One region of the Streptomyces sp. HP-A2021 genome, then DNA from elsewhere that is predicted to be linked to it. Evidence: riboswitches for the same ligand, from Rfam matches in the RefSeq annotation. Region 1 holds a riboswitch; each other region holds the start of a gene.
What was found. Region 1 has a riboswitch for thiamine pyrophosphate ahead of thiC (phosphomethylpyrimidine synthase ThiC). Riboswitches for the same ligand answer to the same signal wherever they lie in the genome.

Region 1 (3,270 bases):
ACCGGCACCGAGGCGACCAGGCCGATCGAACCGACCAGCGTGCGCACGATCTCCTCCGCGACCAGCTCGCTGTTGGCGACCGTCCCGACACCGCTCTGCGCGATGGAGAACAGCAGGAGCAGCGGCAGCGCGGCACCCGCGTAGGCGAGGACCAGGGTGTTGACGACCGAGGCGATGTGGTCGCGGCCGATCCGGATCCCCGCGCGGTAGAGGCCACGCCAGCCCATGGACGGATTGGCCTCGTGCAGCTCCCAGACCGCCGACGTCTGCGTGACCGTCACGTCGTCGAGCACACCGAGCGATCCGATGATGACGCCGGCGAGCAGCAGACCGCTCATGTCGATCGTCGGGTAGAGGCCGTGGATCAGACCGGTGTTGTCGTCGGTGTTGCCGGTGAGCGCGGCCCAGTCGATGAACAGCGAGCCGAGAACGCCGATCAGCAGCAGCGAGATCAGGGTGCCGAGCACCGCTACGGAGGTCCGCGCGGACAGGCCATGACACAGATACAGGGCGATGAGCATGATGGCGCTCGCGCCCACCACCGCCACGAGCAGCGGGTTCGAGCCCTGAAGGATCGCGGGCAGGATGAAGAAGTTCAGCACCATGAAGCTGATGGCCAGCGAGACCAGGGCCATGACACCCCGCAGTCGCCCGACGACCACGACGGCGAGGGCGAAGATACCGGCGAGCAGCGCCAAGGGCAGGCGGCGGTTGATGTCGGTGACCGAGTACTGGAGGTCCTTCGGCGCGGAGGGCTCGTAGGCGACCACGACCTTCTGGCCCTCGTGCAACTGGCGGGACTGGTCCGGCTGGACGATCTCGGTGAAGGTACGGCCCTTGTCCTTGCCGCTGTCGACCCGGATCGTCGCCCGCTTGCAGGTGCCGTTCTCCTGCTGCACCGCGGAGGAGCCCTCGGCGGTGGAGGTGTCGCCGGTCGGCGGGACGCCCGAGGCGCCGGCCTCCTTGCAGCTCACCGACACGACCTTGGTGACCGAGGCCTCCTGTGTCTGCCGGTCGAAGCCGACGCCGGTGCGCTCGTGCGGCGGGGCGCCGCCCGGCCACAGCACGGCGAGACCGACCAGCACGGCGGCGGCGAAGGGGATCAGGACCGCCGCGATGACCTTGCGCAAGTGCATGGAGACGGGCGTGGCAGGACCATGGTTGTGGCTGTGCGAGTGCCCGTGCCCGCCGCCCGGGGCGGAGCCGGGTCCGTTTCCGTGACCGTGCCCGTCGTCGCCACCGCCGTGCCCGTCGCCTCCACCGTGCCCGTGGCCTCCGCCCGGACCGGGTCCTTCGCCGTACCCGTCGTCTCCGCCGCGCCCGTGGCCTCCGCCGGGCCTGTCGCCTTCTCCGTGCCCGTACCCGTCGCCTCCGCCGGGCCTGTCGCCCTCTCCGGGGCCAGGGCCGTGCCAGCCTCCGGAACCGGCACCGTACGTACCGGCCGGACCGGCACTGTGGCCGCTGCCGGGACCGGGCCTGTGCCCCTGTGTCTGTCCCCGGGCAGGCCCGTGCCCGCCCCCGGCGGCGAAATCGTGCTCGTGTCCACGGCCGTTGCCGTTGCCGGCGCCGGATCCGCGGGGCGGTTCGGGCGGTGGGTAAGGAGGACGCTGCGTCGTGGTCACCGACCGATCATCGCAAGAACGAGGGGGGCCCTCTGTTCACCGCGCCAGAATTGCCGCTAGCGTGGAGGCACCTTTTGTACACGCGGGAGCTCGGAGCACCGGGCTGAGAGGGCGCTGACCTCCGTCCCAGCGATGTTTCACATGAAACATCACCGAAGTCGAGTGATGTTTCACACGGAACGTCGGCAGACGGAAGCCGCTGCGTCGACCGCCGAACCTGTTACCGGGTAATGCCGGCGTAGGGAGTAGGTCTCATGACCAACAAGGACGCACGCACGCCTGCCTCCGTTCAGGACGCACAGTCCGAGGAGGCCGGGAAGTCCATCGGCTGGCACAAGGCGTACATCGAGGGCACCCGCCCCGACCTGCGCGTGCCGGTCCGTCAGGTGCATCTCACCAACGGGCAGTCGGTCACGCTGTACGACACATCCGGCCCGTACACCGATCCGCTCGTCGAGACCGACGTCCGCAGGGGCCTGCCGCCGCTGCGCGAGAACTGGATCATCGCCCGTGGCGACACCGAGGAGTATGCGGGCCGCCCCGTCCGTCCCGAGGACGACGGCATCAAGCACACCTCACCCCGCGGCGGCCTGCGCAACCTCGACGCCGTCTTCCCCGGACGGCCGCGCCAGCCGCGCCGCAGCCGGGACGGCAAGGCCGTCACACAGCTCGCGTACGCCCGCCGCGGCGAGATCACGCCCGAGATGGAATACGTCGCCATCCGGGAGAACGTGTCGCCCGAGGTGGTGCGTGACGAGATCGCGGCGGGCCGGGCGGTGCTCCCGGCCAACGTCAACCACCCGGAGATCGAGCCGATGATCATCGGCAAGCGGTTCCTGGTGAAGGTCAACGCCAACATCGGCAACTCGGCGGTGACGTCCTCCATCGAGGAGGAGGTCGAGAAGATGACCTGGGCGACCCGTTGGGGCGCCGACACGGTCATGGACCTGTCCACCGGCCGCAACATCCACACCACACGCGAGTGGGTGCTGCGCAACTCCCCCGTGCCCATCGGCACCGTGCCGCTCTACCAGGCCCTGGAAAAGGTCGACGGCAAGGCCGAGGAGCTGACCTGGGACATCTACAAGGACACGGTCATCGAACAGGCCGAGCAGGGCGTGGACTACATGACGGTCCACGCGGGCGTGCGCCTGCCGTACGTGCCGCTGACGGCCAACCGCAAGACCGGCATCGTCTCGCGCGGCGGCTCGATCATGGCCGCCTGGTGCCTCGCGCACCACAAGGAGTCGTTCCTGTACGAGAACTTCGAGGAGCTCTGCGAGATCCTCGCCGCGTACGACGTCACGTACTCCCTCGGCGACGGCCTGCGGCCGGGCTCGATCGCGGACGCCAACGACGAGGCGCAGTTCGCCGAACTCCGGACTCTCGGGGAACTCAACCGGATCGCGAAGCGTTTCAACGTACAGACCATGATCGAAGGCCCGGGCCACGTCCCGATGCACAAGATCAAGGAGAACATCGACCTTCAGCAGGAGATCTGCGATGAAGCTCCGTTCTATACGCTCGGCCCGCTGACCACGGACGTCGCACCGGCGTACGACCACATCACCTCCGGCATCGGCGCCGCGATGATCGCCTGGTGGGGCACGGCCATGCTGTGTTACGTCACGCCCAAGGAGCACCTGGG
Region 2 (3,270 bases), 2.1 Mb from region 1:
GACACGCACGCCTCGACAGCTACGCGGTCGCCGCCTTCATCGGCCTCGCCGGGTCCGCGAGCAGGGTCGGATTCATCGGCGTGCCCGACTCGATCAGGCGGCGGCCCTGCGCCAGGTCCCGGGGGCGGCCCACCGCCAGCAGCGCGACCAGCCGGTCGCCGCGCAGCCAGCAGACCGTCCAGGCCGGTCCGGCCGGGTCGCCCCGCCACAGGGTCGTGTCGGCGGCCGCGTGGTGCCCGGCGTACTGCACGAACCGCCCGAACTGCTCCGACCAGAAGTACGGCACGGGGTCGTACACCGCCGGGGTCTCCCCCGAGGCCCGGCCGACGATGTTCACGGCGACCGTGCGCGGCCCCTGGAGGGCGTTGTCCCAGTGGTGCACCAGCAGACGCTCGCCGTACCGGCCCGAGGGGAAGGAGGCGCAGTCGCCGACCGCGTACACGTCGGGCACCGAGGAACGCAGGTGCTGGTCGGCCACGATCTCGCCGTGCGTGCCCAGCTCGACCCCGGAGCCGGACAGCCAGGCCGTGGCCGGGCGGGCGCCGATGCCGACGACGACCGCGCCCGCGGGCAGCCGCGAGCCGTCGTCGAGAACCACCGTGCCGGGTTCCACACGCTCCACGCGCGCGTGCGTCCGCAGCACGGCGCCCGCGTCGGCGTACCAGCCGGCCATCGGCGCGGCGACCTCGGCGGGCAGCGCCCCGGCGAGGGGCCGTTCGGCGGCCTCCACCACGGTCACCGCGCAGCCCGCCTCGCGCGCGGCGGTGGCGAACTCCGCGCCGATCCAGCCCGCGCCGACGACCACGATGTCGTGCCGGCGGGCCAGCACCGGCCGCAGCCGCTCGGCGTCGTCCAGGGTGCGCAGCAGGTGCACGCCCGGCACGCCCTCCGCGCCGGCCAGCCGGATGGGTTCGGCACCGGTCGCGACGACCAGGACGTCGTACGGCACGGGCCCGTCCTCGGTGTCCAGCTCGTGGTCGCCGGGGCGCAGGCCGAGCACCTCGCAGCCGAGCCGCAGTTCGATGCCGAGGGCCTCGAAGTCGACGTCGAAGGCGGAGCCCTCGGCCTTTCCGAGCAGGACGGCCTTGGACAGCGGGGGCCGGTCGTAGGGCTGGTGGGGCTCGGCACCGATCAGGCTCACGGTGCCGGTGAAGCCCTGCTCGCGCAGGGCGACCGCGGTCTGGACCCCGGCCATGCCCGCGCCCGCCACGACCACGCGCCGCGGCGCGGACGAACCTGGTTCCTGCGTCTGCTCGCTCACCTGATCACCATAGACAACTGACATTTTGTCAGTCAGTGCTCATGTGCAGTGACCTGCTCCACACGCGACCGGGACGAGGACATGACCGTTCAGGGACCGGGCCCATGGCGGTGGCTCCCTTACTGCGCCGTACGGCATCGGGCTAGGGTGGGTGGCCAACGCAAGGCACTCGCGGGAGCCCGGACGCACCGGGCTGAGAGGGAGGCTGGCGGCCTCCGACCGTACGAACCTGATCCGGGTCATGCCGGCGAAGGGAGGGGCTGGACGCCCATGTCGCGTACGCGAACGTCAGACGTCCTCGTCATCGGGGGCGGGATCATCGGCCTGGTCACCGCGTGGCGGGCCGCGCAGCGCGGGCTCGCCACGGCCGTGGTGGACCCGGAGCCGGGCGGCGGAGCCGCACAGGTGGCGGCCGGGATGCTGGCCGCCGTCACGGAACTGCACTACGGCGAGCAGACCCTGCTCGCCCTCAATCTGGCCTCCGCCCGGCGCTATCCGGACTTCGCGGCCGAGCTCACCGAGGAGACCGGCCACGACCTCGGCTACCGCCGCTGCGGCACGCTCGCCGTGGCCCTGGACGCCGACGACCGGGCCCATCTGCGCGACCTGCATGCCCTGCAGCAGCAGTCGGGCCTGGAGTCGCAGTGGCTGTCGGGGCGGGAGTGCCGTCGCCTGGAGCCGATGCTCGCGCCGGGCGTGCGCGGCGGGCTGCGGGTCGACGGGGACCACCAGATCGACCCGCGGCGGCTGGCCGGGGCGCTGGTCGCCGCGTGCGAGCGGGCCGGTGTGGTCTTCCACCGGGCGTGGGCCGAGCGGCTGACCGTCGTGGGCGATCGGGCCACGGGTGCCGTCACGGACGACGGCACCCCGCTGGACGCCGGGCAGGTCGTGCTGGCCGGGGGCAGCCTCAGCGGGCGGCTCGCGGGCGTCCCGGAGGACGTGCTGCCGCCCGTGCGGCCGGTGAAGGGGCAGGTCGTACGGCTGACCATGCCGCAGCGGCACGGGCCGTTCCTGAGCCGGACCGTGCGCGCGGTCGTGCGCGGCAGCCACGTCTACCTGGTGCCCCGCGAGAGCGGCGAGCTGGTCGTCGGGGCGACCAGCGAGGAGCTGGGCTGGGACACCACCGTGACCGCGGGCGGCGTGTACGAGCTGCTGCGCGACGCGCACGAGCTGGTCCCGGGCATCACCGAGCTGCCCCTCACCGAGACCCGGGCCGGACTGCGCCCCGGCTCCCCCGACAACGCTCCGCTGCTCGGCCCGACCGGTCTCGAAGGGCTCCTGCTGGCCACCGGGCACTACCGCAACGGCGTCCTGCTCACGCCGGTCACCGGCGACGCCCTGGCGCACGTCCTGGCGACGGGTGAACTCCCCGAAGAGGCCCGCCCCTTCACGCCGAAGCGCTTCAGCACCGCCACCGCCCTCACGGAGCAGCCCGCATGAACATCTCCGTCAACGGAGAGCCCCGGGACGTCCGGCCCGGCACGGCTCTCGACACCGTCGTGAAGTCCCTCACCGCCGCGCCGTCCGGCGTGGCCGCCGCCCTGAACGAAACCGTCGTCCCGCGCGCGCAGTGGCCGTCCACGCCCCTCGCCGAGGGGGACCGCGTGGAAGTCCTCACCGCCGTCCAAGGAGGCTGACCATGGCCGACGATCCGTTTGTCCTCGGTGGTACGTCCTTCACGTCCCGCCTGATCATGGGTACGGGCGGGGCTCCCAGCCTCGATGTGCTGGAGCGGTCGCTGGTCGCGTCCGGGACGGAGCTGACGACGGTCGCGATGCGCCGGGTGAACGCCTCGGTGCACGGCTCGGTGCTGTCCGTCCTGGACAAGCTGGGCATCCGCGTCCTGCCCAACACGGCGGGTTGCTTCACCGCCGGTGAGGCCGTCCTCACGGCCCGCCTCGCGCGCGAGGCCCTCGGCACCGACCTGGTCAAGCTGGAGGTCATCGCCGACGAGCGCACGCTGCTGCCGGATCCGATCGAGCTGCTGGAAGCGGCCGAGACGCTGGTCG
Region 3 (3,270 bases), 2.1 Mb from region 1:
CCAGGGTCGAGAACGTGGGCCCGCCGAGGATCTGGACGACACCGAAGGAGGTGAAGGTGAACAGGAAGACCATGAGCGCGGCGGCGGCCACGGCGGGCGCGAGCGCCGGCAGCGTGACCTGTCGCCAGGCCCGCAGCGGCGACGCCCCGAGCATCCGCGCGGCCTCCTCCTGCCGCGGGTCGAGCTGCGCCCACAGCCCGCCGACGGTCCGCACGACGACCGCGTAGTTGAAGAAGACGTGCGCGAGCAGGATCGCCCACACCGTCGTGTCCAGCCGTACGCCCCACAGCTCGTCGAGCAGCCCGCCGCGCCCGACCAGCGCCAGGAACGCCGTACCGACGACGACCGTCGGCAGCACGAACGGCACGGTCACGACCGCCCGCAGGACCTGCTTGCCGCGGAAGTCGAAGCGGGCGAAGACATACGCGCCGGGCAGTGCGACCAGCAGCGTGAGCGCCGTCGAGACGACCGCCTGCCAGGTGGTGAACCACAGGACGTGCCGGACGTCCGACTGGGCCAGCACCTCCCCGAGCCGCCCGAACTGCCAGACCCCGTCGACCTTCAGACCGCGCGCGACGATCGCGGCGACGGGGTAGGCGAAGAAGACCGCGAAGAACGCGACGGGCACGGCGATGAGCCCGAGCCGCGCCGCGCTCCCGCGCCGGTCCTTGCGGACGGCTGCTTCGGTCACTTCAGTACGAGCGAGGTCCACGACTTGACCCACTGGTCACGGTTGTCGGCGATCTTCGCCGGGTCCATGGTCTCCGGGTCCTTGGCCTGCGGCCCGTACTTCACGAACTCCGGCGGCACCTGGGCGCCCTCGCGCACCGGGTACACGTACATGTTGAGCGGCATGTCCTCCTGGAACCGCTCGCTGATCAGGAAGTCGAGGAGCGCCTTGCCACCCTTGCTGTTCTTCGCGTTGCTCAGCAGCCCGGCGTACTCGACCTGCCGGAAGCAGGTGCCCTGCGCGACCCCGGTCGGTGCCGTGCTGGGCTTCGGGTCGGTGTAGACGACCTCGACGGGCGGCGAGGAGGCGTACGACACGACGAGCGGCCGGTCCCCCTTGGCCTTCTTGCCGCCGGCCGAGCCGGAGAACTCCTCGTTGTAGGCCTGCTCCCAGCCGTCGACGACCTTCACGCCGTTGGCCTTGAGCTTCTTCCAGTACCCCGCCCAGCCCCCGTCGCCGTACTTCGCGGCGGTGCCGAGCAGGAAGCCCAGGCCGGGCGAGGAGGTGGAGGCGTTCTCGGTGACCAGGAGGTTCTTGTACTGGGGCTTGACCAGGTCGTCGAAGCTGCGCGGCGGGGCGAGCTTGTGGTCGGCGAAGTACTTCTTGTCGTAGTTGACGCAGATGTCGCCCGTGTCGATGGGCGTGACCCGGTGCTTGCCCTGGTCGGCCCGGTACTCCGGCGCGATCCGGTCCGCGCCCTTCGGCTCGTACGGCTGGAACAGGCCATTGTCGAGGGCGCGGGACAGCAGCGTGTTGTCGACGCCGAAGAAGACGTCGCCCTGCGGGTTGTCCTTGGTCAGGATGGCCTTGTTCACGGCCTGCCCGGCGTCGCCGTCCTTGAGGACGTTCACCTTGTAGCCGGACTGCTTCTCGAAGGCCGCGATGACGTCCTTCGAGGCGGCCCACGAGTCGTGGCTGACGAGGGTCACGGTCTTGGAGTCGCCGGACCCCTGGCCGCCGTCGGACGACCCGCACGCGGCGAGCGTGCCGGCCATGCCGAGCCCGACGGCCACGGCTGTCAGCCGCTTGAGGTTGTTGCTCACTGGATTCCTCCTGGAGGACCAGGAGAAGACGCGGCCCTGCCCGGGATCTCTGGGGGTCCCGGGCAGGGCGCAACAGCTCGAGTGATGACCGATCTCCCTACCCAGAATGACCTGGGCCAGGTTCGGAGGGTCTGCGGCCGTGTGCCGCACTCTCAGCGCTGTGGCGCTCCCCTGTCGGAATATGAAGGTGTCGGAAAATACGGTTGTGCTTACGCCGGTCAGACTACCGTTCGGTGGCCGCGAGCTGGCCACACGCCCCGTCGATCTCCTGACCACGGGTGTCCCGGATCGTCACCGGCACACCATGGGCCGCGATGGCCTCCACGAACGCCTTCTCGTCCTCCGGCCGGGAAGCCGTCCACTTCGACCCGGGCGTCGGGTTGAGCGGGATCAGGTTCACGTGCACGGGCCTGCCCTTGAGCATCCGCCCGAGCCGGTCACCGCGCCAGGCCTGATCGTTGATGTCCCGGATCAGCGCGTACTCGATGGACAGCCGGCGCCCGGACTTGGCGCTGTACTCGAAGCCTGCGTCCAGCACCTCCCGGACCTTCCACCGCGTGTTCACGGGGACGAGGGTGTCGCGCAGCTCGTCGTCGGGGGCGTGCAGTGAGATCGCGAGGCGGCACTTGAGGCCCTCGTCCGCGAACCGGTGGATGGCCGGGACGAGACCGACCGTCGAGACGGTGATCCCGCGCTGCGACAGCCCCAGGCCGTCGGGCTCGGGGTCGGTGAGCCGCCGGATGGAGCCGAGGACCCGGTTGTAGTTGGCGAGCGGCTCGCCCATGCCCATGAACACGATGTTGCTGAGCCGAGCCGGCCCGCCCGGCACCTCACCGTCCCTGAGCGCCCGCATACCGTCCACGATCTGGTGCACGATCTCGGCGGTGGACAGGTTCCGGTCGAGCCCCGCCTGCCCGGTCGCACAGAACGGGCAGTTCATCCCGCACCCGGCCTGCGAGCTGATGCACATGGTCACCCGGTCCGGGTAGCGCATCAGCACGGACTCGACGAGCGTCCCGTCGAACAGCCGCCACAGCGTCTTGCGGGTGGTGCCCTGATCGGTCGACAGATGCCGCACGACGGTCATCAGCTCGGGCAGCAGGGCCTCCTGCAGCCGCCCGCGCGACCCGGCCGGAATATCGGTCCACTGCTCCGGATCGTGCGCGTACCGCGCGAAGTAGTGCTGCGAGAGCTGCTTGGCACGAAACGGCTTCTCCCCGACAGCGGCAACGGCCTCCTTGCGCTCGGCAGGAGTGAGGTCGGCGAGATGCCGCGGCGGCTTCTTGGCTCCGCGCGGGGCGACGAAAGTGAGTTCTCCGGGTGCAGGCATAACTCGTCCAGTGTGGCAGATCAACTCCGGCGGCCCAGGCCAGAGCGGGGTGGGGGCGGTCACCCGTGGGCGTCGGCTGTCAGCGTTGGTCGGCCTCGGACGGCCCAGGGACGGCCCAGCACTGATCGAGGACGCCGTGATCACTGCCTTGTAAGCCCGGTGGCACG

Region 2: another riboswitch for thiamine pyrophosphate. It lies ahead of thiO (glycine oxidase ThiO); the one in region 1 lies ahead of thiC (phosphomethylpyrimidine synthase ThiC).
Region 3: another riboswitch for thiamine pyrophosphate. It lies ahead of MQE23_RS13080 (thiamine ABC transporter substrate-binding protein); the one in region 1 lies ahead of thiC (phosphomethylpyrimidine synthase ThiC).

The regions. Positions count from the first base shown of each region.
Region 1 is NZ_CP094344.1:5,049,453-5,052,722, forward strand. Features, by position in the region: gene MQE23_RS22705 (YibE/F family protein) at 1-1,622, opposite strand, end outside; TPP riboswitch at 1,695-1,884, shown strand; gene thiC (phosphomethylpyrimidine synthase ThiC) at 1,877-3,270, shown strand, end outside.
Region 2 is NZ_CP094344.1:7,197,468-7,200,737, reverse strand. Features, by position in the region: gene MQE23_RS32520 (FAD-dependent oxidoreductase) at 20-1,261, opposite strand; TPP riboswitch at 1,423-1,534, shown strand; gene thiO (glycine oxidase ThiO) at 1,532-2,701, shown strand; gene thiS (sulfur carrier protein ThiS) at 2,698-2,898, shown strand; gene MQE23_RS32505 (thiazole synthase) at 2,901-3,270, shown strand, end outside.
Region 3 is NZ_CP094344.1:2,914,417-2,917,686, forward strand. Features, by position in the region: gene MQE23_RS13075 (iron ABC transporter permease) at 1-712, opposite strand, end outside; gene MQE23_RS13080 (thiamine ABC transporter substrate-binding protein) at 688-1,725, opposite strand; TPP riboswitch at 1,850-1,956, opposite strand; gene rlmN (23S rRNA (adenine(2503)-C(2))-methyltransferase RlmN) at 1,997-3,103, opposite strand.